DNA from 3 places in the Nocardia sp. NPDC057668 genome. Region 3 is predicted to be linked to each of the others. Evidence: riboswitches for the same ligand, from Rfam matches in the RefSeq annotation. Region 3 holds a riboswitch; each other region holds the start of a gene.

Region 1 (9,336 bases), on a different contig from region 3:
CGGGTCCGTGCAGCGGCCGGGTCGGGGCCGGATCCTCGAGCGGCCGCGTCTTGACCGGCAGCCGGTAGAAGGCGCGCGCGTTGTCCTCGAGCACCCGGTGCAGATCGCCGCCGACGGTCTCGGCGATGAGGTCGATATCGGTGTTGCGGAACGGCCGCCCGGCCCGCGCTCCGGGCAGATCGGAGCCGAACATCAGCGCCTCGGGGCTGACCGCGTGGATCTTGCGCAGCGCCGAGGGCACGTCCATCGACACCCGCCCGAAGCCGGACGCTTTCACCTTGGCGCCACGATCGACCAGGTTCAGCAGATACGGCAGGCATTCGTCGGACATGCCCATGTGGTCGATCGACAGCCTGGGCAGTTTGGTGATGACCGGTTCCAGCGAGCCGAGCATGGAGCCGTCGATGTACAGCTCCACGTGCCAGCCGACCAGATCGAAGGCGCGCAGCGCGAGCATGGTGAGCCCGACGATGTCCCCGCCCGCGCGCTTGAGGTTGAACCGCAGCGCCCGCACCCCCGCGCGGTCCAGATCCACGATCTCCGCGTCGGTGGCGTCCACGTCGAGGTTGGTCACCCCGACCCAGCCCTCGCCCAGTTCGGCGAGGGCGGCCCGGAGATAGCTCTGATCGGTGCCCTGGAAGGACCCGCTGACCACCGCACCACCGTCGATGTCGTAGCGCGACATGCGCCGCCGATAGTCGGTGATGGTGTAGGGGTCGGGTAGGTAGCCTTCGTTCTCGATCAGCGGGAACCGCGGATCGATGATGTGGACATGGGCATCGAACACTTGATCAGCATGCCTCGAGAAGGTGACAAGTGCGTAAGACCTTGTCCACCTGGCGGATTCGGCCAGGTCAGGCGGTCAGGAAACTGCGTCCGGGAAGCGGTGGATCAGGAAACCTTGTCCGGCTCGCTGGCGCGCAGCATGTCCTCGCGCTCGACGACCTTCACGCGCTCGCGGCCCTCGGGCTCGCCCAGGGCGCGCTCGTGCGCGTCGAGGCGGTACCAGCCGGCCCAGGTGGTGAAGGGGATGCCCTTGCCCTCGAGGAACTCGGTGACCGCGTCCAGTTCCGGCTTGGGGGCCGGGACGAAGTTCGCGACATCGTCGAGCAGGCAGGCGATGGTCTCGTTGGCGTCGCCCTTGGTGTGGCCGATGAGGCCGACCGGGCCGCGCTTGATCCAGCCGGTGACGTAGGTCTGCGGCACGTAGCGCTCGGCGCCGTCGGCGTCCTCGTTGCCGAGCACGCGACCGGCCTCGTTGGGCACGGTGCCCGCCTGCTCGTCGAAGGGCAGCGAGGGGATGTTCTGCGACAGGTACCCGACGGCGCGGTAGATCGCGGTGACGTCGAAGTCCTTGAACTCGCCGGTGCCCTTGACGTTGCCGGTGCCGTCCAGGGCGGTGCGCTCGGTGCGCAGGCCCACGACCTTGCCGTCGGCGTCGCCCAGGATCTCGGCCGGGTTCTCGAAGAAGTGCAGGAAGAGCTTGTGCGGGCGGTTGCCGACGTCGCGGATGGCCCACTGCTCGAGGGTGTTGCAGATCATGTCGACCTGCTTGGAGTGGCGGCGCGCGGCTTCGGAACCCTCGTCGTAGTCGATGTCCTCGGGATCGACGATGACCTCGATGGTCGGGGAGTGATCCAGCTCGCGCAGCTCGAGCGGGGTGAACTTGGCCTGCGCGGGACCGCGACGCCCGAAGACGTGCACCTCCACGGCCTTGTTCTCCTTGAGACCGTCGTAGACGTTCGGCGGGATCTCGGTCGGCAGCAGTTCGTCGCCGGTCTTGGCGAGCACGCGCGCGACGTCGAGGGCGACGTTGCCGACGCCCAGGACCGCGACCTTCTCCGCGTGCAGCGGCCATTCGCGGGGCACGTCCGGGTGGCCGTCGTACCAGGAGACGAAGTCGGCCGCGCCGAAGCTGCCGTCCAGGTCGATGCCCGGGATCTCGAGCGCGCGGTCGGCGTTGGCGCCGGTGGAGAAGATGACCGCGTCGTAGAACGAGCGCAGGTCTTCCAGGGTGATGTCGACGCCGTAGTCGATGTTGCCGAGCAGGCGGACCTGCGGCTTGTCCAGGACCTTGTGCAGGGCGGTGATGATGCCCTTGATGCGCGGATGATCGGGCGCGACGCCGTAGCGGATCAGACCGAACGGCGCGGGCATGCGCTCGTACAGGTCGATGCTCACCCCGTCGAAACCGGCGGGGGTATCGGACTTCATCAGCGCGTCGGCGGCGTAGATTCCGGCCGGGCCCGCGCCCACGATCGCAATGCGAAGCGGGCGGGTCGCTGCATCGGTTCCCGCAAGCTGTTCGGTCATTCTTCGCGCACCCTTTGGTCGAAAACTATCTTGCCGTCAAGTCTCAGCCGTCGTTCTTAGCTTAGGCTAAGTTGACGCCCTGGCTTCGAGTGAACCACCCTACGGCCCCCGAAGCTGCAGCGTTGCTGCTCTGTACTGCCATTCCCGGCCTCGCGGGGGAATTGCGCCGATTCTATCGGTGGCGGCCGCCACTCCCCGCGCCGGTGCGGTGAACTGTGGGAATGCTCTCCCCGCGCGCGGGCCGGTGTCGCCGCCGGGACACCCGTCTCGACCAGGCATGATCAAGTCATGAGCGAGGACGAGGACCAGCCCGAACGCATCGATCAGCGCGAGTCCAGAACCATGCTGCCGTTCCTGATCGCCATCGGCATCACGGTTCTGGTGGTGATCGGCATCGTGGCGTCGGCGCTGCTGTCGCCGGCTGAGAAGAATGTCACAGACAAGGACCGGCTGGGCATCGCCGCCCGAAATTTCATCGAATCCCGCAGCGGCACCGACGTCCTCGATCCGTCGACCGCGTGCCCCGGCTTCGACGAACAGCGCTCCCCGATGCGTCCGGCGGAGGGCGAAAAGGCCGGAAAATCCACGATTGTGCGGGTGACCGACACCAATATCGAGGGTGAGCGCGCCACGGCCCAGGTGACCTGGCGCTCGGACGACCGCGATTCCACCTCGACCTGGACTTTCACCAAGAACGACGGCGCCTGGCTGGTGTGCAATTCCTGACCTGGATCATGGTTTGACAGTGAGGCCACATGTCGGTCAATCTCAACCCAGGTCATGAGTACCAGCGCCAAGCCCCGGCTGGCTGGTCGGCAACCCTCCTCCGCGGTGGGGTGCTCCGGGTGACGACCTGGCCGCGCATCGGGCAACGGTGCGGCAAGTGCGGATTCACAGGAGGTTCGAAGTGAGCTACGCGGGTGACATCACGCCGACGCAGGCGTGGGAACTGTTGCGCGACAACCCGGATGCGGTGCTGGTGGATGTGCGCACCGAAGCCGAATGGCGTTTCGTGGGCGTGCCCGACACCAGCGGCATCGGCCGCCCGACGGCGTTGATCGAATGGGTCGACACCAGCGGCGCGCGCAATGCCCGGTTCGTCGATCAGCTCCGCGAGGTGCTGGCCGATCGGGCCGCGGACTCGGACGCGCCGGTGATCTTCATCTGTCGTTCCGGGCAGCGCTCCATCGGGGCGGCCACCGCGGCGACCGCGCTCGGGCTGGCTCCTTCGTTCAATGTGCTCGAGGGTTTCGAGGGCGCGCTCGACGCGCAGGGACACCGCGGCGTCGAGGGCTGGCGCGCGGACGGACTTCCGTGGAGGCAGTCATGATCACCGGTGGCGCGTTCGACAAGCCGCTGCCCGAGGGCGTCGGCCCGGCCACGCTCAGTGTGCGCGGCGGTCTGCGGCGCTCGGGTTTCGAGGAGACCTCCGAGGCGCTGTACCTGTCCTCGGGCTTCGTCTACGAGAGCGCCGAGGCCGCCGAGGCGTCCTTCACCGGCGATATCGAGCACTTCGTGTACTCGCGCTACGGCAATCCCACGGTCGCCATGTTCGAGGACAGGCTGGCCCTGATCGACGGCGCCGAAGCGGCTTTCGCGACCGCCAGCGGCATGTCCGCGGTCTTCACCGCCCTGGCCGCGCTGCTGGGCAACGGTGACCGCCTGGTCGCCGCGCGCAGCCTGTTCGGCTCCTGCTTCGTGGTGGCCAACGAGATCCTGCCGCGCTGGGGCGTGGAGACCATCTTCGTCGACGGCGAGGATCTGGACCAGTGGACCGAGGCGCTCTCGGTGCCGACCCAGGCCGTGTTCTTCGAGACCCCGTCCAACCCGATGCAGTCCCTGGTGGACGTGCGCGCGGTGGTGGATCTGGCGCACGCCGCGGGCGCGAAGGTGGTGCTGGACAACGTGTTCGCGACCCCGCTGCTGCAGCGCGGGTTCGAGCTCGGCGCGGACGTGCTGGTCTACTCCGGCACCAAGCACATCGACGGTCAGGGCCGGGTGCTCGGCGGCGCGATCCTGGGCTCGCACGAGTACATCGACGGCCCGGTGAAAAACCTTATGCGCCATACGGGTCCGGCGCTGAGCCCGTTCAACGCCTGGACGCTGCTCAAGGGTCTGGAGACCATGCCGCTGCGGGTGCGCCAGTCCAACGACTCGGCGCTGCGCATCGCGGAGTTCCTGGAACAGCATCCGGCGGTGGCCTGGGTGAAGTACCCGTTCCTGAAGTCGCATCCGCAGTACGACCTGGCGCAGGCGCAGATGTCCGGCGGCGGAACGGTGGTGACCTTCGAGCTGAAGGCGGCGCCGGAGGCGGCCAAGAAGCGTGCGTTCGAGGTGCTGAACGGGCTGCGGATCATCGACATCTCGAACAACCTCGGCGATGCCAAGACGCTGATCACGCATCCGGCGACCACCACGCACCGGGCCATGGGCCCGGAGGGACGCGCGGCCATCGGTATCACCGATGGCGTGGTGCGCATCTCGATCGGCCTCGAGGACGTCGAGGATCTGATCGCGGATCTGGATCGCGCGCTGGGCTGATCCGCCGGCGAAAGCCTCGAGCCGATCCGCTCGAACAGTCGGGCCGAAGGGGCCGGATCCGTCAGGGTTCCGGCCCCTTCGCCGTTCCAGTGGGATGTTTCCGCAGGTTGCGGCGATTCACGCCTCGAGTATTGACAGCATCCTGTCAAACATGACAGGATACTGTCATGGCAAAGACAGTGCACCTGGCCGTTTACGACACCTTCGCCGATTGGGAGGTCGGGCACGCCACCGCGCATATCAACCGCACGCTGTGGCACCGCGAGCCCGGCGCCTGGCAGGTCCGCACCGTCGGGCTCACCGCCGATCCGGTGGTCTCGATGGGCGGGCTGCGCGTCACGCCCGACCTGACGCTGGCCGACCTGACCCCGGCGATGAGCGAGATGCTGATCCTGCCCGGTTCGGAGACCTGGGAGCGCGGCGATCTGGCCGCCTTCGGTCGCACGGCGCGCGAGTTCCTGGCGGCGGGGGTTCCGGTCGCGGCCATCTGCGGCGCGACCTGGGGCATGGCGGTCGAGGGGCTGCTCGACGAGCGCAAGCACACCAGCAACGCGGCGGAATACCTTGCCATGACCGAGTATTCGGGCGGCAAGGGCTTCGTCTACGAGCCCGCGGTCATCGACGCCGATCTCATCACCGCCAGCGGTATCACCCCGGTCGACTTCGCGCACGCCATCTTCGCGCGGCTCGACATCTTCGAACCGCACGTGCTCGACGCCTGGCATCGGCTCTACGGCCACAATGATCCGGCCGGCTTCTTCGCGCTGGCCGACTACGAACAGAGCCGCGCGGCGGCCGCCACCACCTAGGGGAGACCCTCCGCACGACGGGAACAGCAATGACGAGCCCCGAACAGGAACTGTTCAGTACGGCGGCCATCACCTCGTTCAAGCTCAACGGCCAATTCCTCGCCATCGCAGAGGAATTGGCCGGGCCGGCCGGGCTCACCGCCGCCTGGTGGCAGGTGCTGGGCGCGGTGCTGCGCGAGCCGCTGCCGGTGGCCGGCATCGCGCGGGCGATGGGTATCACGCGCCAGAGCGTGCAGCGCATAGCGGATCTGCTGGTGGACAAGGGTTTCGCCGAGTATCGGCCGAATCCGTTGCACCGGCGCGCCAAACTCGTGGCCGCCACCGATGCCGGTCGGGAGGCGGTGCGCCGGATTCACCCGCAGCACGCGGACATCTCGGCGCGACTGGGCGCGCGGCTGGGTCGCGAGCGCTTCGCCGAGATCGTCGACGCGCTCACCACGCTCTCCGCGGCGTTGGACGCTCTCGAAGCCGAGCAGCCCCGGCCGCCGAGCTAGGCGCCGCCCGGCGGCCGACCCTCAGGCGTCGAAGGGCGCCTTGGTCTTACCGATCAGATCGGCGACCGAGTGCAGGATCGCGGTGGGCCGGTAGGGGTACTGCTCCACCGTGGAGTGGGTGGAGATGCCCGTGGTCACCAGGATCGTGCGCAGTCCGGCTTCCAGCCCGGAGATGATGTCGGTGTCCATCCGGTCGCCGATCATGAGCGTGGACTGCGAGTGTGCGTCGATGCGGCGCAGCGCCGAGCGCATCATCAGCGGATTGGGTTTGCCCACGTAGTACGGCTCTTTGCCGGTGGCCCGGGTGATCAGCGCGGCGACCGACCCGGTGGCGGGCAGGATGCCCTCCCGCGAGGGGCCGGTGGCGTCGGGGTTGGTGGCGATGAAGCGCGCTCCCGCCGAGATCAGCCGGATGGCGGTGGTGATGGCCTCGAACGAGTACGTGCGGGTCTCGCCGAGCACCACGTAGTCCGGCTCGCTGTCGGTCAGCACGTAGCCGATCTCGTGCAGTGCGGTCGTGAGCCCGGATTCGCCCACGACATAGGCGGTTCCGTTGGGTCGCTGGTCGTTGAGGAAGGTCGCGGTCGCCAGCGCCGAGGTCCAGATGGACTCGATGGGGATCTCCAGGCCGGTGTGCCGGAGGCGGGCCTGCAGATCGCGGGCGGTGTAGATGGAGTTGTTGGTGAGCACCAGGAACGGAATCTCGTTGGCGCGCAACTCGGCCAGGAACTCGTCGGCGCCGGGCACCATGTGGTTCTCGTGCACCAGCACGCCGTCCATATCGGTGAGATAGGACAGGATCGGCTCTTCGGTGGAGGTCACGGACCCGAGTCTAATTTGCCCCCGCGTAGCTGCGCCCGTGCGCGGCCGGTTTTGTCTCGTTCTTCACTCTTGCCGCCGACCGTGCGATATTTCGGCAGCCCGCGGCGCGGGAGCGACGGCCGGACCTGTCGCCGACGGCGAATCGCCAGGTGCGGCAGCCGGAATACGGTCGCTGACCGCGCCGGTTGCAGCACTCGGGTGCGACCCCCGGCACACCGGGGCCCGGGGCGGAACTATCGTGCGAAGGTAAGCCGCCCGGCGCGACGACAACGTCGCGTCCCGGGCGGCCGGCAGCGGGAGGTTGGCCCGCACAACGAGCGCAACAAGGCGACAGGAGTGGCGCGGTGACAGACCTCAAACTCGGATACAAGGCGTCGGCGGAACAATTCGGCCCGCGGGAACTGGTGGAGATCGCGGTGGCGGCCGAGGAGCACGGCCTCGACAGCGCCACCGTCAGCGATCATTTCCAGCCTTGGCGGCACAACGGCGGGCACGCGCCCTTCTCCCTGGCCTGGATGGCCGCGGTGGGCGAGCGCACCAAGCGCATTCAGCTCGGCACCTCCGTGCTGACCCCGACCTTCCGCTACAACCCGGCGGTCATCGCGCAGGCGTTCGCGACCATGGGCTGCCTGTACCCCGAGCGAATCATGCTCGGGGTCGGCAGCGGCGAGGCGCTCAACGAGATCGCCACCGGGTACCAGGGCGAATGGCCGGAGTTCAAGGAGCGGTTCGCGCGCCTGCGCGAGTCGGTGGATCTCATGCGCGCGCTGTGGACGGGTGATCGCGTCGACTTCGACGGCGAGTACTACCGGACCGTCGGGGCGTCGATCTACGACGTGCCCAAGGGCGGCATCCCGGTCTACATCGCGGCGGGCGGCCCGCTGGTGGCCCGGTACGCGGGTCGCGCCGGCGACGGTTTCATCTGCACCTCGGGCAAGGGCATGGACCTGTACACCGAGAAGCTGATGCCCGCGGTGGCCGAGGGCGCGGCCAAGGCCGGGCGCACGGTCGAGGACATCGACCGGATGATCGAGATCAAGATCTCCTACGACACCGATCCCGCACTGGCGCTGGAGAATACGCGCTTCTGGGCCCCGCTCTCGCTGACCGCGGAGCAGAAGCACTCCATCACCGATCCCATCGAGATGGAGGCCGCTGCCGACGCGCTGCCGATCGAGCAGATCGCCAAGCGCTGGATCGTGGCCAGCGATCCGGACGAGGCCGTCGAGCTGATCAAGCCGTACCTGGACGCGGGCCTGAACCACCTGGTGTTCCACGCGCCGGGTCACGATCAGCGGCGATTCCTGGATCTGTTCCAGCGCGATCTGGCGCCGCGCCTGCGCGCGCTCTGATCGTTCGCGCGGCCGTTCGGGGCTGTGGCACGCGACACCTGCGTGCCATAGTCGCCCGAATCGGGACTTAACGGTCGGTAGGCTCTGGATCATGGCTGCTGCACCGGTCTCCAGTGTGTACATCGCGTCGCCCGAGGGCGACACCGGCAAGTCGACGGTGGCACTCGGCGTGCTGCAGGCGATGGCCGCCACCACACCCAGGGTCGGGGTGTTCCGGCCCATCACCCGCTCGGCCACCGAGCGCGACTACATCCTCGAACTGCTGCTCGAGCACTCCACCGCCGATGACGACTACGAGCAGTCCATCGGCGTCACCTACGAGCAGGTGCACGCCGACCCGGACGCGGCCATCAGCGAGATCGTCATGCGCTATCACGCCATGACCAAACAGTGCGATGCCGTGCTCATCCTGGGCAGCGACTACACCGACGTCGCCAGCCCCAGCGAACTGCGCTTCAACGCCCGCATCGCGGTGAACCTCGGCGCGCCCGTGCTGCTGGTCGTGCGCGGGCTGGGCCGCACCCCGGCCGAACTGGCCCAGCTGGTCGAGCTGTGCCGCACCGAACTCGTTTCCGAGCACGCCAAATTGGTGGCCGTGGTGGCCAATCGCTGTGCGCCCGAGCAACTCGAGGCCGACACCGAGGCGCTGCGCAAGGCGTGCGCCGTGCCGTCCTGGACCCTGCCGGAGGTGCCGCTGCTGCAGGCCCCCACCATGGAGGAGCTGTGCGCGGCCATCGGCGGCGAGATCTACAGCGGCGACCCGGAACTGCTGCACCGCGAAGCCCTGGACGTGATCATCGGCGGCATGACCATCGAGCACATTCTGGAGCGGCTCAGCGAAGGCGTCGCGGTCATCACCCCCGGCGACCGTTCGGACGTGCTGCTGGCGATGGTGAACGCCCATGAGGCGGAAGGTTTCCCGTCGCTGGCGGGAATCATCATGAACGGCGGCATGAAGCCGCCGGAGTCGGTGGCCCGGCTGATGCGCGGCCTCAAGCCCAGACT
Region 2 (9,336 bases), on a different contig from region 3:
GCACCGCGCTCGGGGTGCTGGGCATGCCCGGGTTCACCGCGTACTCCGGCCTGCTCACCATCGGGCAGCCGCGGCCGGGCGAGACCGTGGTGGTCGCCGCGGCAACCGGGCCAGTCGGGGCGACAGTGGGCCAGATCGCGCGGATCAAGGGCGCACGCGCGGTCGGCATCGCGGGCGGGCCGCGGAAGGTGGCGTTGCTGCGCGAGAAGTTCGGGTTCGACGCGGCCCTGGACCACCGCGCGCCCGACTTCGCCGAGCAATTGGCCGCCGCCACCCCCGACGGCATCGACGTCTACTTCGAGAACGTCGGCGGTGCGGTGCTGGATGCCGTTCTGCCCCGGCTGAATTCGTTCGCGCGCATCCCGGTGTGCGGGCTCGTCTCCTCCTACAACGACACCGAACTCCCGCCCGGCCCGGACCGGCTCGGCCAGCTCATGTCGCTGATCCTGCGCAAGAGCCTGACCCTGCGCGGGTTCATCCAGACCGAGTTCCTGCACCAGTTCACCGAGTTCTACCCCGACGCCACCCGCTGGCTCGCCGACGGCAGCCTCACGTATCTGGAGGACATCGTCGACGGGCTGGAGAACGCGGTACCGGCGTTCCAAGGGCTACTGACCGGCAAGAACCTGGGCAAACTGGTGATCAAGGTCGCCGACTGACACGTGGGCGTGCGCCCGGGCGCGAGCACGGGCCGGAACACGGTGGGTCGACCGGCCGATGACCGACGCACGACAACTGAGGCCGGCCCTCACGGGGGGGAGGCCGCTCGCCCGAGCGAGAACACAGCTCGGCATGGCGCGACGAACAGCCGAAGACCGACGCACCACAACCGAGGCCGGGGGCGGTGAGCTACCGCAGGCCGACCCGAAGCCGGGGCGGATGGACCCGGGGCCACGCACCCGAAGGCGGGCGCGGGCGACCGGGGTTACAGACCGGGCCGATGTGGGTTCGGTCGCCGAGGAAACGCCGCGGCCGAGTGCTGGAGAGCGGGCGGGCGGTCACTTCATGGCGGTTATGTAGGGGCGCAGGCCGAGGGTGATGTCCACGCAGACGGCCAGGAGGATGTCGCGTTCGGTCGCGTCGGGCGGGGTGCACAGCAGCAGGCGGGTGCCGAGCAGGGGGGTGTCGCCTTCGGAAGCGCGGACGACGTGCAGGCGGGCGAACTTCTCGCCCATGCGGTCCAGGACGTGCAGGCGGAACAGGGCGGGTGTCTCGGCGTCGCTGGGGGCGGGGACGAAATGGAACAGCGGGCCGGCGGTGGCGGCGACGGCGGTGGAGGTGTCGCCGCGCTGGATCGTCGCGATGGCGGTGCCGTCGCTGCGGGTCAACCGGGTGGGCGCGGTGGTGCGGGAGCGAACGAGCAGCGTGGAGCCGTCGGAGTAGGTGATGCGGTGGGTGCCGGTGCCGGCGGTGTGGAAGCCGAACAGCGCCGCCGCCCGGGCGGTGCGCCCACTGCTGCCGCGGACCGCGACGGCGAGCGGGTCGCCGGGGCCGCTGTGAAAGGTGATCTCCAGGCTCCGAGAGGTGCGCGCGACCCGCCCCTCGATCATTGTCGAACCGGTTCGCGGGGCTGACATGGCACAGATGGTAGGCCGGAAGCCCTCGTCCACGAGGGTGTTTCGCGTGCGGCCCAGCGGAAACCGGTGCGGCCGGGACGATATGGACACGGGCGTGGCGCGCTCGCGCGGCAACCACCGCCGCGCGCACGGCGGGACGGGTCCGCGCAGGTCACGGTGCGCGGGGAAATCATGGCGGACGGTACGATCATCGCCCATGAGCACCCCGACACCCCCGCCCGAGGGCTTCCTCGCCCGGGCCAGCGTCGCCTTGCTCGAGCGCCTCGACGCCTTCGTCGACCGGGTGGCCACCGAGATCGAACGCACCGTCCCGGTCTACGGACCCGGTGCGGAGGTCTCCCCCGAAGAGCTGCGCCGTACCACGCGCGAGAACCTCCAGGCGGTCTTCGGCTATCTCGCGGGCAACCCGGGTTCGGGCACCGCCGCGCCGCACGGCACCGGCCAGCGCCGAGCCGAGCACGGCGTCCCGCTGCCCGCGATTCTGCGCGCCTTCCGGATCGGATCCGGCGTGATCTGGGACGAACTGGTGACCATGGCGGGGGCCGACCCCGAATCCAATCGCGAACTGCTCACCCGGGCCACCGACATCTGGAAGCTCGTCGACGACTACTCCCAGGCGCTCACCGCCGGGTACCAGGAGATGGTGACCGAACAGCTACGCCGCGACGCCCGCGCCCAGGACGCGGCGCTGGACGCGGTGCTGGGCGGCCAGGCCGACGGACCGCGGCTGTGGGAGTGCGCGCGCACCCTCGGTCTGCCGGTGCAGGGCGAATTCGTGGTGGTGATGGCCGCGACCGGGAACGCCACCGAGGAAGCGCTGCCCGGCATCGACAAGGCGCTGTCCATGCTGGGGGTGGCCTCCGCCTGGCGGGTGCGCGCGGACCATCACATCGGAATCGTCACGCTCACAGCACGATTCACCCAGGCGCGACTCCAGGGCATGCTCAGCGAGCGCGCCGTGGGCCGGGTCGGGATCGGCTCCCCGTTCGGCGGGCTCGCCGAGGCCGTCACGGGTCTGCGGCAGGCCGAACTCGCTTGCGCGGCAACGCAACCGGGATCCCGCGAGGTGCTGCGCTACAGCGACGCGTTGATCCAGGTGCTGCTGGTCGGCTCCCCCGAGACCGCCGTGACGCTCACCGGCACGGTGCTCGGCCCGCTGCTGGCCCTGCCCGACCACGATCGAGACGTGCTGCTGGACACCGTCCGGGCCTGGTTCACCCACGACGGCGAGGTCTCGGCCATCGCCGCCGCCCTGTTCTGCCACCGCAACACCGTGCGCTTCCGGCTCAATCGCGTCGCCGAACTGACCGGCCGCCGACTGACCGCACCGCACGCGGCGACGGAGATTCACCTGGCGCTCGAGGCGCATCGCCTGCTGGCCGGCACCGCCGCGGAGCGCTGAAAGCACCGGGCGCCGAGGGGGATACGGGGGTGAGCCGATCGCGGCGACCGGGCGGGTGCGCGATCGGTTGCACGCCGGGCACACCACCTCGCACCTGGGCGGCCCGCCCCGGCTGCCGCACACCCGGCTTCACCGATGCGGGCGGCTGCCGCCGGGGTCCGCCACCAACGGCACGGCACGGCGCCGGCCGCGCGGTCACGGGGACCACGCGGCCGGCGCCTCGATGGGTTGTCAAGCGGTGCGGAACTCCTCGAAGGTCGGGGTGGGCAGCTTCAGCTGGGCGTGGATGTCCCCGCCCAGGCCGAAGTGGCCGATGGCCCCGCCGTAGTTCTGCTGGTAGCTCTGCCAGAGCACCACGACGCTGATGACGCGGTTCGCACCCGGCGCCGCCGGATCCGGGAACGGATTCGGGAGTTTCGCGTGATACGCGCCCGCGCCGGCGGCATCGGTGACGAACACGTTCGGCACCCCGAGCGGGCCCGGGCGGGTCGGGGCGTCCGGATCCAGATCCTTTGCGCGCAAAGACATCACGGTGTAGAGCGAATCGGGGATCAAGTCGGTGAACTCGAAGCGGAACTCACCGTGATGACCATCCTCGCCCACGCTCACCTCGAGTGTGCCGCGGGCGCGCAGCCACTGCTCCAGGGTGATCGGAGAAGTGAGTTTGCGTCCGTCCTCGGGCCGCAGATCCGGGATCGGCGTCTCGTGGAACGCATAGCTCGGACGGCGGACCGATTCGGCGTCGGGTCGCTGATCGGGAGCGAACACGATGGGATAGTTGTTGGCGGGCAAGGGCAGCGGCAGGGTGTAGAGCACGCTCTCCGCATCCGCCCGCGACAGCTCCGCGTCGAGTTCGCGCACGATCGTGTACGGCGCGGACGCGCCGAACTCGGGCACCGGGGTGTCGGCGGCCACGATCGCCCGCCCCCACCGCCGGGTCACCGAACCATCCGGGCCAGCGTCGTTCAGGAAGCCGACCACGATGAAATCGCCTGCGGCGTCCAGCACTTCGCTCGGCGGATACAGCGGACCCTGGGTGGTCGGGGTCAGCTCATAGGTCTTGCTCACCATACGGACACCGCTTCTTTCTCCGACAGCAGCCGGCCGGGCGCGCCGACCGCGGCGCTGACCCGATCGCTCAGATGGACCCAGCCGTGCGTTCCCGCCCGCTCCAGCAGGACCGGGTCCTCACCCCGGAAGCCGGCGTGCGCCACGGCCGACAGGAACGGCAGATCACTGGCGTGATCGCCGTACCCGAAGGTGTTCTCGAACTCGATTCCGTGCTCGCGCAGGAACTCCGAGACCGCGTCCGCCTTGGCCGCGCCGATCATGGGACGCAGAACCTCACCGGTCAGCAGGCCGTGATCGTCCACCACCGGGACGGTGGCGATGAGCCGGTCCGCACCCAGCGCCGCGGCGACCGGGGCGATGGCCGCGGCGAACGAACCCGACAGCAGCACGGTCGTCACACCCGATTCCCGATGTGCACGAAGCGCTTCCACCGCATCGGTGTAGTACGCCGCACCGCCGGACTCGAACTCGGCGAACCAGCGCTGACCGGCCTCGGCCAGTTCCGCACCCGGAACCCCGCGATAGGCGCGGTAGTAGTGCCGGTTCACCTCCTCGCGCGGCACACCCGCCGCCGCGCGCTCCTTGATCTCACCGGCGACGCGCGCGTAGCGCGCGCCGTCATCCCCGTGCTCGGCGAGCCAGAAGCGCAGGAACGTGAACATGCTCTTGACGGTGATGAGGGTTTCATCGACGTCGAAGAACGCCGCCGCGCGCACCGGCGCACCGGCGCTCACGCGACCTCGTTCAGGTGCGCGGCGATGGCCTTGGCGGCCTTGTGCCGCTCGATCCGGCTGATGCGATCGTTGGGCAGCGCCGCGTACGCGATGCGGGCGTCGGCGACGTCGTTCCCGGCCTGGCGCACCCGCACCTCGATCGAGAACTCCAGCTTGGCCGGATCCTCGATCGAGATCGGGGTGAGAACCGCGTGCAGGGTGCCCGGCAGCGGGAACAGGAACGAGGTGAAGTTCAGCTCGATGCTATTCCAGACGATGTAGAAATGCTGCTCCGGCCAGCGCCGGCCGTACTCGAGTTCGAACGCCCCGAGGAACAGCTGGCGCACCGCCTCCACGATGACGATGCCCTGCACGTGCTCACCGGTCTGATGATCCAGCAGCAGCTCGTTGTCGCCGTGGATGCGCAGATCGGCACTGAACTCGGTCGCTGAATCCTGAACCAGGTTGGCCAGCAACACATTCGAGTTCTGGTACTTGTGCACCTGATGCCGCGGCGCCGGCTCGGCGACCGCGTCGAGGACTCGCAACCCGGCGGGCGCGTGAATGGCCGCCACGTGCTCGATGTAGTCCAGGTCGTGCCGGGTGATCCCCTGCCCGATCCGAACGATGAGCGGCTCGGCCGCTTCCCGCAATCCCCCGCTCCGCAGCACGGCCACCAGACCGGAGACCGTGAACGCCCGATTGTCCACCGCGAGACCACGGAATCGATCCGCCACCAGCACCACTTCGCGCAGGGTAGCGGTTTCCGGGGTCGCCGAAGAGAGTTGGGCTACAGACATTGTTTCCTCCGAGAGCGAAGACGCTTATGGCGACGCGTTCGCCGCCATCCGGTCGTCACCCGGAGCACCCCGCCGCCACTGGAGGGTTGCCGCCCAGCAAGCCGGGGCTTGTCGCTGGAACTCATGACCGTGATCGAAAACTTATGTGGCACTGCGTATTACCAACAATGATTCAAACCAGCGTGGTCGAAACCAGCTCCGGCGGAACGGGGGACGCCACTGGCCCCCGCCGAAAACCGGTTCCGGCGCGACGCCGAGCCTGCGGTGACATGCACTCGGAGCACCTCAGACCGGAACGGCCGACCGCACCCCGGTCGAGGCGGCGGCGAGCGCCGCGCCCGTCAGCGACAGGACGGCGATGGCCAGGGCAACCGACGAATACCCCCTATGCGCAACAAGATTGGCGACCTGCGGACCCGCGCTCGCACCCAGGAACAACGCGAAGGTGTAGAGCGCGGTGGCCGCTCCCCGGGCCGCACCCGCCTGCGCCGCGATGGCCTGCACGGCGGCGGGCGCCGCCACCGCGATGGCCGCCACGAACACCAGCAGCCAGGCCGCCACCCAGACACCGCCCAGCGGTACCGCGGTGATCGCCGCCGCGATCCCGGCGATGCCGAGCGCACCGATCACCCGGGTCGCCGGCGCGATGACGCCGAGTCTGCCCGCCAGGATCGGCACCGCGACCATCGCGGGAATCGCACTGGCGCGCAACGCCAGCAGCGCGCCGTTGCTCGAACCGACCCCGTCGGGCGGGGTCAGCTGGATACCGGTGTAGATGCCGACGAACGAACCGAGCACGGCCAGGCAGCTGAGATACAGCAGCACCAGCCGAGGCCGGCGCAGCAGGCCGCCGAACGGCGCGAACACCGCGCGCAGCGTCCCGGCCGGACCCGGCGCGGGCGTGTCCGGTGCGATCGACCGCTCCGGCCCCGGTTCGAGCACGAACCGCAGCACGCCCGCCGAGATCGCGAAAGCCAGTGCCCCCGTGACGAATATCGCATGCCAGCCCCACGCGTTGCCCACCAGCTGCGCGAGCACCTGCGCCACCACACCGGCGGCGAGGAAGGAGCTCGTCAGGCAGGTGAGCGCGAAGATTCTGCGTTCGGGAGCGATGCGTTCGGAGAGATAGGCGAAGGCCGCGGGTGCGAAGAACGACGCCGTCAGCCCCTGCACCACCCGCGCCGCCAGGCCGGTTGCCAGGCCCGGGGCCAGCGCCACGATCAGCGAACCGCCCACGGTGGCCAGCAGGCCGCCCACGATCACCGGTCGCCGCCCGAACCGGTCCGAGAGCGGTCCGGTCACGAGAAAGCCCGCGCCGTAGGCCAATCCGAACGCCGTGGTCGTCCAGGTCACCGCGGATCTGGAGGTGTCCCAATCCTGCGCGAGCCGATTCAGCACGGGCAGGACCACATACAGCTGCCCGACCACGAGAATGCCCACCGCGCAGACGGCCCCGACGGTCCGGGCGGCGGGCGCCCAGCGGGCGGGTTCAGTATCCGGCGGCGAGCTCACGCGCGCGCTCCTGTGCCGAGGCGAAGCCCGCCGCCGCGTCCTCGGTCAGAACCGTAGGGGCGAAACGGATCTCGGCGGTGTCCTTGATACCGACGAAGTTCAGCCAGTCCGCCACGAACGGGGTGGCGAAGTCGGAGCCGAACTCCACCGGCACGCCGGGCCGGTGCACGCCGCTGGTGTAGACGGTCACCGCGCGCTTGTCGGTGAGCAGGCCCGAGTAGCCGCTCTGCGAATCGAAGGCGAAGGCCCACCCCGGCTGGGTGACGATGTCGACCCACTGCTTGAAGACGTAGGGCACGCTCGCGTTCCAGATCGGAATGTTCACCACGTACAGGTCCGCGGCCGCGAAGCGGTCGAAGACCGCGCGCGCCCGCTCCCACGCCGCCACCTGCTCGGGCGTCTGCTCCTTTCCGGTGAACAGGGCGAGTTTGGCTTCGGCCGCGTGCGTGCCGAATTCGGGCAGGTTCGCTTCGAACAGGTCGAGGGTGTCGACGGTCAGCTCCGGGTCCCTGGCGAGCAGACCGTCGATGAAAGTCCGGGCCAGCGCCCGGGACTGGCTGAGATCGCCGCGCGCGGAGGCGTTGATGTGCAGCAGGTTGGTCATCGAATCCCTTTCGTGGACAACGGAGTCCACGTCTATCAAGGGATACTCACCCGCCACGAGGGTTACGTGCGCGGTGATCGCAAGCCGGTCTGCGGGTCGGGTGCGGCAGGCGTGCGTCGGTCAGGTGAGGTCAGGTCAGGATGAAGCTCAGCAGTTGGGCGTCGCGGCCGTCACGCCAGTAGGAGTAGCCGAACCAGACGCCCGGGGTGACTTCGCGGATCTCGTCCCACAGTTGCGGGGTCGGCGAGGGGCGGTAGTTCAGGACCCAGGTGGGTCCGCCGTCCACCACCGAGGGACCCCGGTACACGTCGGCCTGGTAGACCTCGAGGCCCGCGCCGGTGACGCGGTTGAGCAGGTACCCGCCGTCGGGGCCGGTGTAGAACGTCTTGCCGATCCACAGCGCCGGGGACCACGCCTGCATATCGGCGGGCTCGGCCACCCACCCGTTCCTGACGCCCGTGGGCACCGCGCCCTGCGGAGCGTCCCGGTAGAGCGCCTCCAGCTGGCCGGGACCGCAGCGGAATCGCAGCGAGTCGATGGTCGCTGCACGGTCGCCGTCGTACAGGACGCAGCCTCCGCCGTAGTCGGCATCCGCGTGCGCCAGGGGTTGAACCGCCGGGGCAAGGGCGAGCGTGGCCCCGAAACCGATGGAGGCAATGCCTACCACCAGCGTGTTTCTGAAAATCTCACGGGTTCTACGCATTGCTTGTCTCCATCGGGTAGGACCCGACCCAACCGCAATGCTAATTCGCTATCAGTTAACTGCTCACTACTGTCGCTGAAATGAGACCACCTGGTCCGTATCGGCCTTCGACCCGCCGCAAGACCGCTGACTCCGACCGGTCCGGCGCCGGTCGGAGTCGAATTCCCGCCGGTCAGGTCAGCTTCAGGCCGCGGCCGATGATCTCCTTCATGATCTCGGTGGTGCCGCCGTAAATGGTCTGCACGCGAGCGTCCATGTAGGCCTTGGCGATCGGGTATTCGCGCATGTAGCCGTAGCCGCCGTGCAGCTGGAGGCATTTGGTGATGAGGTCGAGCTGTTCCTCGGTGCTCCAGTACTTGGCCATCGCGGCCTCTTCGACCGTCAGCTTCTCTGCGTTCAGGAGCTCGATGCAGCGGTCGACGAAGACGCGCACCGCGGTGGTCTTGGTGGCCAGCTCGGCCAGCACGAAGCGGGTGTTCTGCTGCGCGCCGATCGGCTTGCCGAACGCCTTGCGATCGCGCACGTACTGGATGGTGCCCTGCAGCGAGCCCTCCATCGCGGCCGCGGCCATCACGGCGATGGACAGGCGCTCCTGGGGCAGGTTCTGCATGAGGTGGACGAAGCCCTGGCCCTCGGTGCCGAGCAGGTTCTTGCCGGGGACGCGCACGTCCTGGAAGGAGAGCTCGGCGGTGTCCTGGGCCTTGAGACCGATCTTGTCGAGATTGCGGCCGCGCTCGAAACCGGGCATGCCGCGCTCGACGACCAGCAGCGAGAAGCCCATGGCGCCCTTGGCCGGATCGGTCTGGGCGACCACGATCACGATGTCGGCGTTGACGCCGTTGGTGATGAAGGTCTTGGAGCCGTTGAGGATCCAGTCGTCGCCGTCCTTGACCGCACGGGTCTTGATGCCCTGCAGGTCCGAGCCGGTGCCGGGCTCGGTCATGGCGATGGCGG
Region 3 (9,336 bases):
GGAAGATCGCCGAGATCTGGGGCGACCGCCCGCCCGCCCAGACCCTGGCGGGCGTGGCCGCCCTGGCCCTGCCGGAAATGAAGTTCGAGGTGGACGCCACCGCCGTCCGATCCTGACCCGGCGGTGCGACGGCCCGGCCCGGTTCGCGACAATCGACCCGTCCCCACGGGTTCGGAAGGAGCGCGCGATGCCCATCGTGGTCCGGGCCGTCATCAAACCCAACAGCAGGAAAGGCCCCCTGGTGGAGTCCCTCCCCGACGGGACGCTCCAGCTCTACGTCCGGGCCCCCGCCGTGGAAGGCAAGGCCAACAAGGCTGCCCTGGAACTCCTGGCCGCCCACTACGGAGTCCCCAAGACCGCCGTCCGCCTGACCGCCGGGGCCACCTCCCGCTTCAAAAGGTTCGAGGTCGACCGCTGAGCGTGTGAACAGCCCTGAACCGAGCCGAACAGTCGGGCGTACTCGGCGACCCGGTCCCGGTGATGCGGATCGACCACCCGATCGGTTCCGGGACGGTGGCCCGCGGCTCTGCGCCGGTCAGAAGGATCTAGTACTGCAGTTCGGACCAGGGAATGTGGATCGGGAAGGGGAAATCGAAGTCGATGCCGTTGGTGTCGGTGGGAATCCATTCTCCGGCGGCGATGTAGTTGGCCGGGTGCAGCGGGTGCACCCCGTCCGGCAGTACAGCCGGTGTGGTCTGCAGGCCGAAGGCCCGGACCGTTGCTATCGCGCTGGCTTCCGCGGCCAGATGGACTTCCCAGTACCAGGGGATCCCCGCGCTCGCGTAGCGACCCTTCTTCGCCTCGATATCCGATCGAGTGTTGGAGGGGGACAAGACCTCTCCGACCAAGAGCGCGTCCGACGCGCGCACATCCTGGTATGGCTGGTCCAGGCAGCGATGGACGAGGAAATCCGGGGTCAGGAAGTTGGACTTCCCGGTGTGTCCCAGGAAGACATTCGTCTCGGTCGTTGCCTTCCAGCACTGCTCCGGCTGATGCGTCATCGCATCGCGCGCGCACGTCCGCAGGCCACTCCACAGCAGGTTGGTGAAAGTCTGATGCTCGGCGGGGCCGCGTCGTAGCCACACCACACGCCCGTCCCACAGCTCGATCTGCTCGGCGATCTCCTCCGGGAGCCGCTCGAGTTCTTCCCAGGTCATGAATTCCGGCAGTTCCGGTTGCGGGTGCGGGATGGCCACGTCATCAGGGTAATCAGGCATCTCCGCGGCCTCCCGGGGTTTACGCGCTGGGGACGGTTTCGTCCTGATTATCGCGTGTCCGCCCCGCCGGGAGACCGCTCACCTCGCCGAAGGGCACTACACCGCGCCCGGGAAGCCCTGTTGGCGCCAGGCCTCGTAGACGGCGACGGCGGCGGCGTTCGAGAGGTTCATCGAGCGGCGGCCGGGGAGCATCGGGATCCGGAGCTGGTCGGTGACGCGGGGGTCGGACAGGACCTCCGGGGGGAGGCCGGTGGGTTCGGGGCCGAACAGGAGGGCGTCGCCGTCGGCGTAGGTGATGTCGGTGTTGCGGGTCGTGGCGGCGGCGGTGAAGGCGAACACCCGGGCCGGCTGGATGGAATCCCATGCGGCGGTGAGGTTTCGGTGCACCGTCACCGAAGCGAGGTCGTGGTAGTCCAGTCCCGCCCGGCGTAGCTTGGGCTCGGATAGGTCGAAGCCCAGGGGTTCGATCAGGTGCAATCGGCACCCCGTCCCGGCGGCGAGCCGGATGGCGTTGCCGGTGTTGGGCGGGATGCGCGGCGAGAAGAACACAAGATGGAACACGCCCACCAGCATCGCAGAACAAGAGAACCGTACTGTTCGCGGCCGGTGCGTGCGCGTGGCGGCGGGGGAGCCGGGTCCGGCGGGGGCGGTTAAGCTTCCGGGCGTGAGTGCAGCACATGCCGCCCCGGAGAGCCGGGGCAGTCGTCTCGGCCAGGCCCTGCGTGACAACCTGCCCATGGTGGTGATCGCCCTGGTGCTGGTGGTGGCCGTGGTCTTTCTGGCCTGGGACCGGTGGCGGCGCGGCACCTTCTTCTTCGGGGGCGCGACGTTGCTCGCCGCAGCCTTCCGGCTACTGCTTCCGACCGAGCGCGTCGGGCTGCTCGCGGTCCGCAGCAAACCCTTCGACGTGACGTGGCTGGCGGTGCTGGGCAGCGCCATCATCGTGCTCGCCGCGACCATCAACAGCCTCGGTGTCACCTAGACTCGCGGGTAACTCGAGTCATGCCTGTTTCGTACGAATTATCCTGACGCACTGTCGGTTTCGTTAGGGTGACGGCTCCGTAACCCCGGTACCAATTACGGGACGAACTCGCATCGTCCACGTACCCTGTTAGGCATGACAGCGACCTTCGACGACATGGAACTGCGGGACCTGGTCGGCCTGCTCTCTCTCGAGGAACAGCGCGAACTTCGCCCCGCCGTACTCCGTGTCCTGCACCGTTTGCCCGATCAAGAAGTACTGCGCCGCGAACTCGGCCGCCGCCTCACCGAGGTCTGAGACTCGATACAGCAATCCCCCGGCAGCAGGCGCTCCCGGGGGATCATTTGTTTAGAGCTTTGCTACCGCAACTAACGGCGTGCGGCCCGGGCCAGCTCCATGGTCTGCACCATGAGTTTGCCCACCGCTTCGGTCTCGGTGAGGAATCCGTCGTGCCCGTCACGGGAACGCACGATCTCCAACCCCTTGCACCCGGGTAGTAGATCAGCCAGTTCCTGCTGCGTGCGCAGCGGATACAGCCGATCCGAGTCCACGCCGCCGACCACACACGGCACCGTGGTGGAGCCCAGCGCCGCCTCGATGCCGCCGCGCCCGCGGCCGACGTCGTGCCGGTTCATGGCCTCGGTGAGCAACACGTAGGTGGCCGGGTCGAACCGCGAGATGAGCTTGTCGGCCTGGTACTCCAGGTAGCTCTGCACCGCGTAACGCCCACCGTCCCAAGGGTTCTCGTCGCCCTGGGCGCGGTTCTCGAAGCGGTGGTCGAGCTCGCCCTCGGTCCGGTAGGTCAGATGCGCGATCCGCCGCGCGATGCCCATACCGGTCATCGGCGCGGTGCCGGTGCCGTGATAGGCCCCGCCCTGCCAGTCCGGATCGGACCGGATGGCCGCGATCTGGGTGGTCTGGGTTCCGATCTGATCTGCGGTGGCACGCGCGCCCACCGCCAGCACCAGGGCCGACCCGACCCGCTCGGGATAGCCGACCATCCACTCCAGCACCCGCATGCCGCCCATCGACCCGCCGACGACCGAGGCCAGCCGGTAGATGCCGAGCAGATCGAGCAACTGCGCCTCCGCGGTTACCTGATCGCGAATGCTGATCTCGGGAAAGCGTGCGCCCCAGGGCTTTCCGTCCGCGGCGAGCGACGCCGGTCCGGTGCTGCCCTTGCAGCCGCCGAGCACGTTCGTGGCGATGACACACCATTCGCGGGTGTCGACCGCCGCGCCCTCGCCGACGATGCCGTCCCACCAGCCGGGCTGGGCGTGCTGCACGTCGGCGGGGCCGACCACATGTGAATCGCCGGTGAGGGCGTGCTCGACGAGGATGACGTTATCCGCGTTCGCCGAGAGTTCGCCCCACCGCTGCACCGCCAGGCTCGCGTCGGGGATGACGGCGCCGTTCTCGAGCCGGACCTCCCCGATCGCAATGGTGCAGAGCGTCCCGTCGGGCGGCGGCAGCAAGATGTCCGCCGCTGGACGAGAGGTGCTCGATTCAATGCTCACTATCAGCTCGCTGCCGCAATCAGTCCCGCGCGCAAATCCGCCAGGATGTCGTCGATACCTTCGATACCCACGGCCAAACGCACCAGACCAGGGGTGACGCCGGACGCGAGCTGCTCTTCGGGAGTCAGCTGGGAGTGGGTGGTCGAAGCCGGATGAATCACGAGCGAGCGCACATCCCCGATGTTAGCGACATGGCTGTGCAGGACCAGCGCGTCCACGAACTTCTTGCCCGCATCGACACCACCGGCCAGCTCGAACGACACGATGGCGCTCACGCCCTTCGGTGCCAGCTGTTTGCCACGCTCGAACCAGGGGGAGTCGGGCAGGCCCGCGTAGTACACGGACTCCACCGCGTCGTGCCCGCTCAGGAACTCCGCGACGGCCTGGGCGTTGGCCACGTGCCGCTCGACCCGCAGGCTGAGCGTCTCGATGCCCTGGCTGATCAGGAAGGCGTTGAACGGCGAGACCGCCGCGCCGAGATCGCGCAGCAACTGCACGCGCGCCTTGAGCGCGTACGCCGGAGCGCCCAGGTCGGCGAACACCACACCGTGGTAGCTCGGGTCCGCGGTGGTGAAGCCGGGGAAGCGGGGCTTGCCGTCGGCGTCGGTCACGGTCCAGTCGAAGGTGCCGCCGTCCACGATGACGCCCGCGACGGCCGAACCGTGGCCGCCCAGGTACTTGGTCGCCGAGTGCACGACGATGTCCGCGCCGTGCTTCAGCGGCTGGATCAGGTACGGGGTGGCGACGGTGTTGTCCACGATCAGCGGAACGCCGGCCGCGTGCGCGATGCCCGCGATGCCCTCGATGTCGAAGATCGAGCTGCTCGGGTTGGCGACCGTCTCACCGTAGAAAGCCTTGGTGTTGGGCCGGACCGCGGCTTCCCACTGCGCCAGATCGTCCGGATCCTCGACGAAGCTGACCTCGATGCCGAGCTTGGGCAGCGAGTAGTGGAAGAGGTTGTAGGTGCCGCCGTACAGGTGCGGGCTGGACACGATGTGGTCGCCGGCCTCGGCGATGTTCAGGATCGCGTAGGTCTCCGCGGCCTGGCCCGACGACACCAGCAGCGCCGCGACGCCGCCCTCGAGGGCGGCCACGCGCTGCTCCACCGCGTCCTGGGTGGGGTTCATGATGCGGGTGTAGATGTTGCCCGGCTCGGCCAGGCCGAACAGCGCCGCCGCGTGATCGGTGTCGCGGAAGGCGTACGAGGTCGTCTGGTAGATCGGCAGGGCGCGCGCGCCCGTGGCCGGATCGGGGGCCTGCCCGGCGTGGATCTGCTTGGTCTCGAAGGACCAGTTCGCGGGATCGAGGTTGGCAGCGGGCGCGGTCGAGTCACTCATGATTACTGCTCCAGGAAGAATCGCCGTATACGGCGGAAGGCTTGGGTTATCGGAAGGCGAATTGGCTTCGACAACAACACATCTCGGTGCCTCCTACAGTGCGCTTGCGCTCGGCCTTCGAGCGCCCGGTCTTCACCCGGAGCACCCCACCGCAGCTGGAGGGTTGCCGATCAGCGAGCCGGGGCTTGGCGCTGATGCTCTTGACCTGTTTCGGGATTCTAACGGTGCTCGGCCGCGATGTCGGCAATGGGGTTACCCACACTCGGAACGGCGCAAATACGGACGAACTCGTGATAGGCGGTGACCACCGCGTCGGCCATGGCGCGCGCGGAGTCGGCCAGCACCCCGTCGCAGCTCTCGAGCTCGGCCTCGCACTCCACCCCGGCCCGCATGATGGCGTGCCAGGTGCCGGTGATGAGCCGCACGTGCAGTGAATCCGGCCCGGTGCCGAGCCGTTCGCCGAGCACGGTCGAGGTCTCGCGCATCTTGTAGTCCGCGGCGTCGAGACTGCGGGCGCGCACGGCGGGGGAGTGCCGAATGATGTTCTGCATCTGCTGGAACCAGCGGAACGGCAGCGGTTCGTCGCGGTCGATGATGCCCTCGATCATCTCCAGGTAGCTGTTCAGTAGCGCCTGGAGTTCATTGCCCGTGACGGGCTGTCGGCGCAGATTGTCCGCCAGCGTGCCGCCGAAATCCTCGATCGGCGCGATGACGATGTCTTCCTTGCTGTCGAAATACCTGTTCACGGTGCGCGGGGAGACATCGGCGGCATCGGCGATCTGTTCGACCGTGGTGGCGTCGAAGCCGTGCTCGTCGCACAGGCGCAGCGCCACGTCGATGACCCGGGTGCGGGTCTGCTGCTTCTTTCGCTCGCGCAGTCCCGTGCGGGCGGTCGGCGATGACGGCTCGAACATGTCCCGATGGTAGCGCGGACCCGAGCAATGCTGTCCATGTACGCCAACTGTCGCAGTCGGACATTTTTCTCTTGACGCCAATTGTCGCATGATGCCACGATGGGCTCGGCTGTTCGGAGCAATCGAGGAGTAGGTATGACCGGCGGGACGGCAACGCTCGAACCTGACGAAATATCAAGTGAGACAAAAAATTCCGCGCGATGGTGGGCCCTCGGCGTCATCGCCGTCGCGCAGCTGATCGTGGTGCTCGACGCCACCATCGTCACCATTTCGCTGCCCTTCGCCCAGCAGGACCTGGGCATCAGTGACGGCAACAAGCAATGGGTCCTGACGGCGTACACGCTGATCTTCGGCGGACTGCTGCTGCTCGGCGGCCGTCTGGCGGACTATCTCGGCCGCCGGCGCGTCTTCATCGCCGGCCTGGTCGGTTTCGCACTGGCCTCCGCACTGGCCGGGCTCGCGCAGAACGGCGCACAGCTGTTCGCCGGGCGTGGTCTGCAGGGCGCTTTCGCGGCGCTGCTCGCCCCGGCGGCGCTGTCCCTGGTGTCGGTGACCTTCACCGAGGCCAAGGAGCGGGCCAAAGCGTTCGGCGTCTTCGCCGGGGTCTCGGCGGGCGGCGCGGCCATCGGCCTCATCGCGGGCGGCGCGCTGACCGAATACGCCAGCTGGCGCTGGTGCCTGCTGGTGAACACCCCGATCGCGCTGCTCGCCGTGCTGGGCGCGCTCGCCTTCGTGGTCCGGGACGTACCGGCCCCGCGGACCGGCGGATACGACCTGCCGGGTGCGATCACCGGCACCCTCGGCCTGGTCGCGGTGGTGTACGGCTTCAGCCGCGCCGCCGAGGACGGCTGGCTGGCCGCCTCGACCCTCGGGCTGCTCGCCGGCGGCGCGGTGCTGCTGGCGCTGTTCGTTTTCATCGAATATCGCAGCTCGAATCCGCTGCTGCCGCTGCGTATTCCGGGTGAGATCAATCGCGGCGGGTCGTTCCTCGTGGCGCTGCTGGTGCCGATCGCCATGTTCGCCATGTTCCTGAACCTGAGCTTCTACATGCAGATGACCCTGGGGTACTCCGCGCTGAAGACCGGTTTCGCGTTCATGCCGTTCCCGCTGGGCATCACGATCTCCGCGGGCATCACCAGCGTGCTGCTGCCCAAGCTCGGGCCGCGCCCGCTCATGCTGGCCGGTGCGGTGCTCGGGGCGTCCGGCCTCGTGTACATGGCGCAACTCGACTTCGGTTCCAGCTACGCCGCGGTCGTGCTGCCCGCGATGACGCTGATCGCGCTCGGCATGGGCCCGCTGTTCGTCTGCATGCAGACCACCGCGCTGCACCAGGTCGACGACGAGGACTCCGGTGTGGCCAGTGCGCTGCTCAACGCCGCGCAGCAGGTCGGCGGGTCCATCGGCGTCGCGCTGCTCACCACGATCGCGGTGCAGGCCGCCGAGCGGTACGCCACCGACAATCCGACGGTCGACAACCTGGCGGCGCGGGCCGCGATCCACAGTTACGACGTGGCCTTCTACCTGGGCGCGGTGTTCTTCGTGATCGCGATCCCGGTGATCGCCTTCATGATTCGGGACAAGCCGTCGAACCTGCTCGAGGGCTCGGAACGCCCGGTGCACGCGGGCGTCTGAGGTCGGCGCCGGCCGTCGATGGTGGAGGCCCGTGGGCACCGATCCCTCGTCCCGTCACGGATTCGCGCCGTGACGGGGCGAGGCTTCGGGGACGGGCCGCAACGGCAGTGACGCGGCGCGGCGCATCGAAGCCGCCGCCCGGATCAGGCACGGGGCGGCAGGATCCACGCACTTCCCTGCGATCTCCCGACCGCCGCGGGCATCGACAAGCTCGCCGATCTGGAGTTGATCGAACACGGGGAGGCGGCCACGTGGCCGATCGGTCCACGGGAGACCGGTCGCGAGCCGCGGCGGGGCCGCAAGTCGATCGCAAGTCGTGGTCAACAGGGGCGGCTCATGGTGGGTCGCATGAGCATCACCACAGAACTACCGGCGACCGACAGCGACTTCCGCTGGCGGGCATACGCATTGATCGGGGGCGGTGTGCTGTTCGCGATCGGCAACGCGCTGCACCCGCTGCGGCACTCCGAGGAGTCCGAGCAGGCGGCGACCTGGGTCGCGGCGCACGTGAGCTTCAGCGCGGGCGCGGTCCTCATGGCCGCCGGCCTGCCGCTGGTGACCGCGGCCTGGCACTCGCTCGGCCGGCCGAGCATCGCGCGACTGGCCGCCGTCACCCGCGCACTGCTGTATGCCGGTCTGGCCGTGGCCATTCCGATCGGGGGCTATCACGAGGCGTTCGTGGCTCCCCGGCTGTCCCATCACGAACAGCACGCCATCGAGACCGCGGCCATGCCGGTGAACGGGCCGCTCGCGGCCTGCTTCCTCGTCGGCTTCCTGCTGCTGGCGGGCTGCGCGTTCGCGGCCCCGAACACCCTGCTGGCCCGGCCCGCGGCGGCGGTGCTCGTGGTGTCGGTGCTGGTGATGGGCGCGGCCGAAGGGCTGCCGGGCGCGGAGGGCCTGTGGATCATTCCCGGCACGATCGCGGTGGGTCTCGTCGTGGCGTTCGCCGGGGTGCGGGCGCTGCGGGACACGGACGCGAGCACGCCGCGGGCGGCGATGAGTTCCTGAGTGAGGGTGCCGTTTTCGGCCGGCCGGGCTCGCGCGTGCCTTCCGTGTGATGGCTCGGGTCGCGCGATCCCCGGGTACTGGGCAACCTCGCGCGCGGGGCCGTTGCCGTTGGGGTTGCGAAATCGGCTGGGCGCGCGATGCTTCAGCCGTGGTGATCGTGGAACTGCTCGGGGCGCTGTGTGTCCGGGTGGACGGGCGGCCCGCGGTGTTGCGCGGGCCGATGCAGGGCGCGGTGCTGGCGCGGCTGGTGGCGGCGGGCGGGGAGGTCGTGTCGGCCGATCGGCTGATCGACGATCTGTGGGCGGGCGCGCCGCCGCCCAAGGCGGCCGGGTCCTTGCAGGCGCACATCTCGCACCTGCGGCGCGCGCTCGAACCCGAACGACCCGCCCGGGCGCCCGCCCGCGTCGTGGTGTCGCGGACCCCCGGCTACGCGCTCCAGCTGCCCGCCGCCGCCGTCGACGTCTGGCACTTCGAGCGGCTGTTCGCCGACGCGGCGGGCCACACGGACCCCGACACCCGCCATCGTCTCCTGGACACCGCGCTCGCCCTGTGGCGCGGCCCGGCCTACGCCGCCTGCGCCGATGCCGCCTGGGTCGCCGCCGAGATCACCCGCGTCACCGATATGCGCTGGACCGCAATGGAACAGCGCGCGCAGGCAGCTCTGGACCTGGACCGCCCCGGCGACGTCGCCGCCACCCTGCCCCGCCTGCTCCACGAACAACCCGGCCG

Evidence for each region. A riboswitch is a leader RNA that binds a small molecule or an ion and turns the genes downstream of it on or off. The one in region 3 is predicted to bind S-adenosylmethionine.
Region 1: linked by a shared signal. The riboswitch ahead of ACFVBH_RS31160 (rhodanese-like domain-containing protein) and the one ahead of ACFVBH_RS28500 (bifunctional o-acetylhomoserine/o-acetylserine sulfhydrylase) in region 3 are both predicted to bind S-adenosylmethionine.
Region 2: linked by a shared signal. The riboswitch ahead of ACFVBH_RS07810 (AfsA-related hotdog domain-containing protein) and the one ahead of ACFVBH_RS28500 (bifunctional o-acetylhomoserine/o-acetylserine sulfhydrylase) in region 3 are both predicted to bind S-adenosylmethionine.

Annotation. Positions count from the first base shown of each region.
Region 1 is NZ_JBHVIC010000006.1:93,282-102,617, reverse strand. Features, by position in the region: gene ACFVBH_RS31175 (amidohydrolase family protein) at 1-787, opposite strand, end outside; gene ACFVBH_RS31170 (FAD-dependent oxidoreductase) at 892-2,313, opposite strand; gene ACFVBH_RS31165 (hypothetical protein) at 2,602-3,039, shown strand; SAM riboswitch class IV at 3,090-3,205, shown strand; gene ACFVBH_RS31160 (rhodanese-like domain-containing protein) at 3,221-3,643, shown strand; gene ACFVBH_RS31155 (O-succinylhomoserine sulfhydrylase) at 3,640-4,854, shown strand; gene ACFVBH_RS31150 (DJ-1/PfpI family protein) at 5,022-5,663, shown strand; gene ACFVBH_RS31145 (MarR family winged helix-turn-helix transcriptional regulator) at 5,693-6,157, shown strand; gene ACFVBH_RS31140 (HAD-IIA family hydrolase) at 6,179-6,979, opposite strand; gene fgd (glucose-6-phosphate dehydrogenase (coenzyme-F420)) at 7,324-8,331, shown strand; gene pta (phosphate acetyltransferase) at 8,423-9,336, shown strand, end outside.
Region 2 is NZ_JBHVIC010000001.1:1,689,262-1,698,597, forward strand. Features, by position in the region: gene ACFVBH_RS07785 (NADP-dependent oxidoreductase) at 1-659, shown strand, start outside; gene ACFVBH_RS07790 (hypothetical protein) at 999-1,577, opposite strand; gene ACFVBH_RS07795 (PucR family transcriptional regulator) at 1,774-2,979, shown strand; gene ACFVBH_RS07800 (hypothetical protein) at 3,211-4,050, opposite strand; gene ACFVBH_RS07805 (HAD-IB family hydrolase) at 4,044-4,784, opposite strand; gene ACFVBH_RS07810 (AfsA-related hotdog domain-containing protein) at 4,781-5,563, opposite strand; SAM riboswitch class IV at 5,579-5,692, opposite strand; gene ACFVBH_RS07815 (MFS transporter) at 5,849-7,075, opposite strand; gene ACFVBH_RS07820 (FMN-dependent NADH-azoreductase) at 7,053-7,679, opposite strand; gene ACFVBH_RS07825 (hypothetical protein) at 7,810-8,346, opposite strand; gene ACFVBH_RS07830 (acyl-CoA dehydrogenase family protein) at 8,555-9,336, opposite strand, start outside.
Region 3 is NZ_JBHVIC010000005.1:191,112-200,447, reverse strand. Features, by position in the region: gene ACFVBH_RS28535 (Rid family hydrolase) at 1-116, shown strand, start outside; gene ACFVBH_RS28530 (DUF167 domain-containing protein) at 188-418, shown strand; gene ACFVBH_RS28525 (Uma2 family endonuclease) at 546-1,157, opposite strand; gene ACFVBH_RS28520 (tRNA (cytidine(34)-2'-O)-methyltransferase) at 1,314-1,790, opposite strand; gene ACFVBH_RS28515 (DUF3017 domain-containing protein) at 1,954-2,199, shown strand; gene ACFVBH_RS28510 (hypothetical protein) at 2,335-2,496, shown strand; gene ACFVBH_RS28505 (homoserine O-acetyltransferase) at 2,568-3,677, opposite strand; gene ACFVBH_RS28500 (bifunctional o-acetylhomoserine/o-acetylserine sulfhydrylase) at 3,719-5,053, opposite strand; SAM riboswitch class IV at 5,149-5,259, opposite strand; gene ACFVBH_RS28495 (TetR/AcrR family transcriptional regulator) at 5,272-5,967, opposite strand; gene ACFVBH_RS28490 (MFS transporter) at 6,103-7,599, shown strand; gene ACFVBH_RS28485 (hypothetical protein) at 7,948-8,607, shown strand; gene ACFVBH_RS28480 (BTAD domain-containing putative transcriptional regulator) at 8,756-9,336, shown strand, end outside.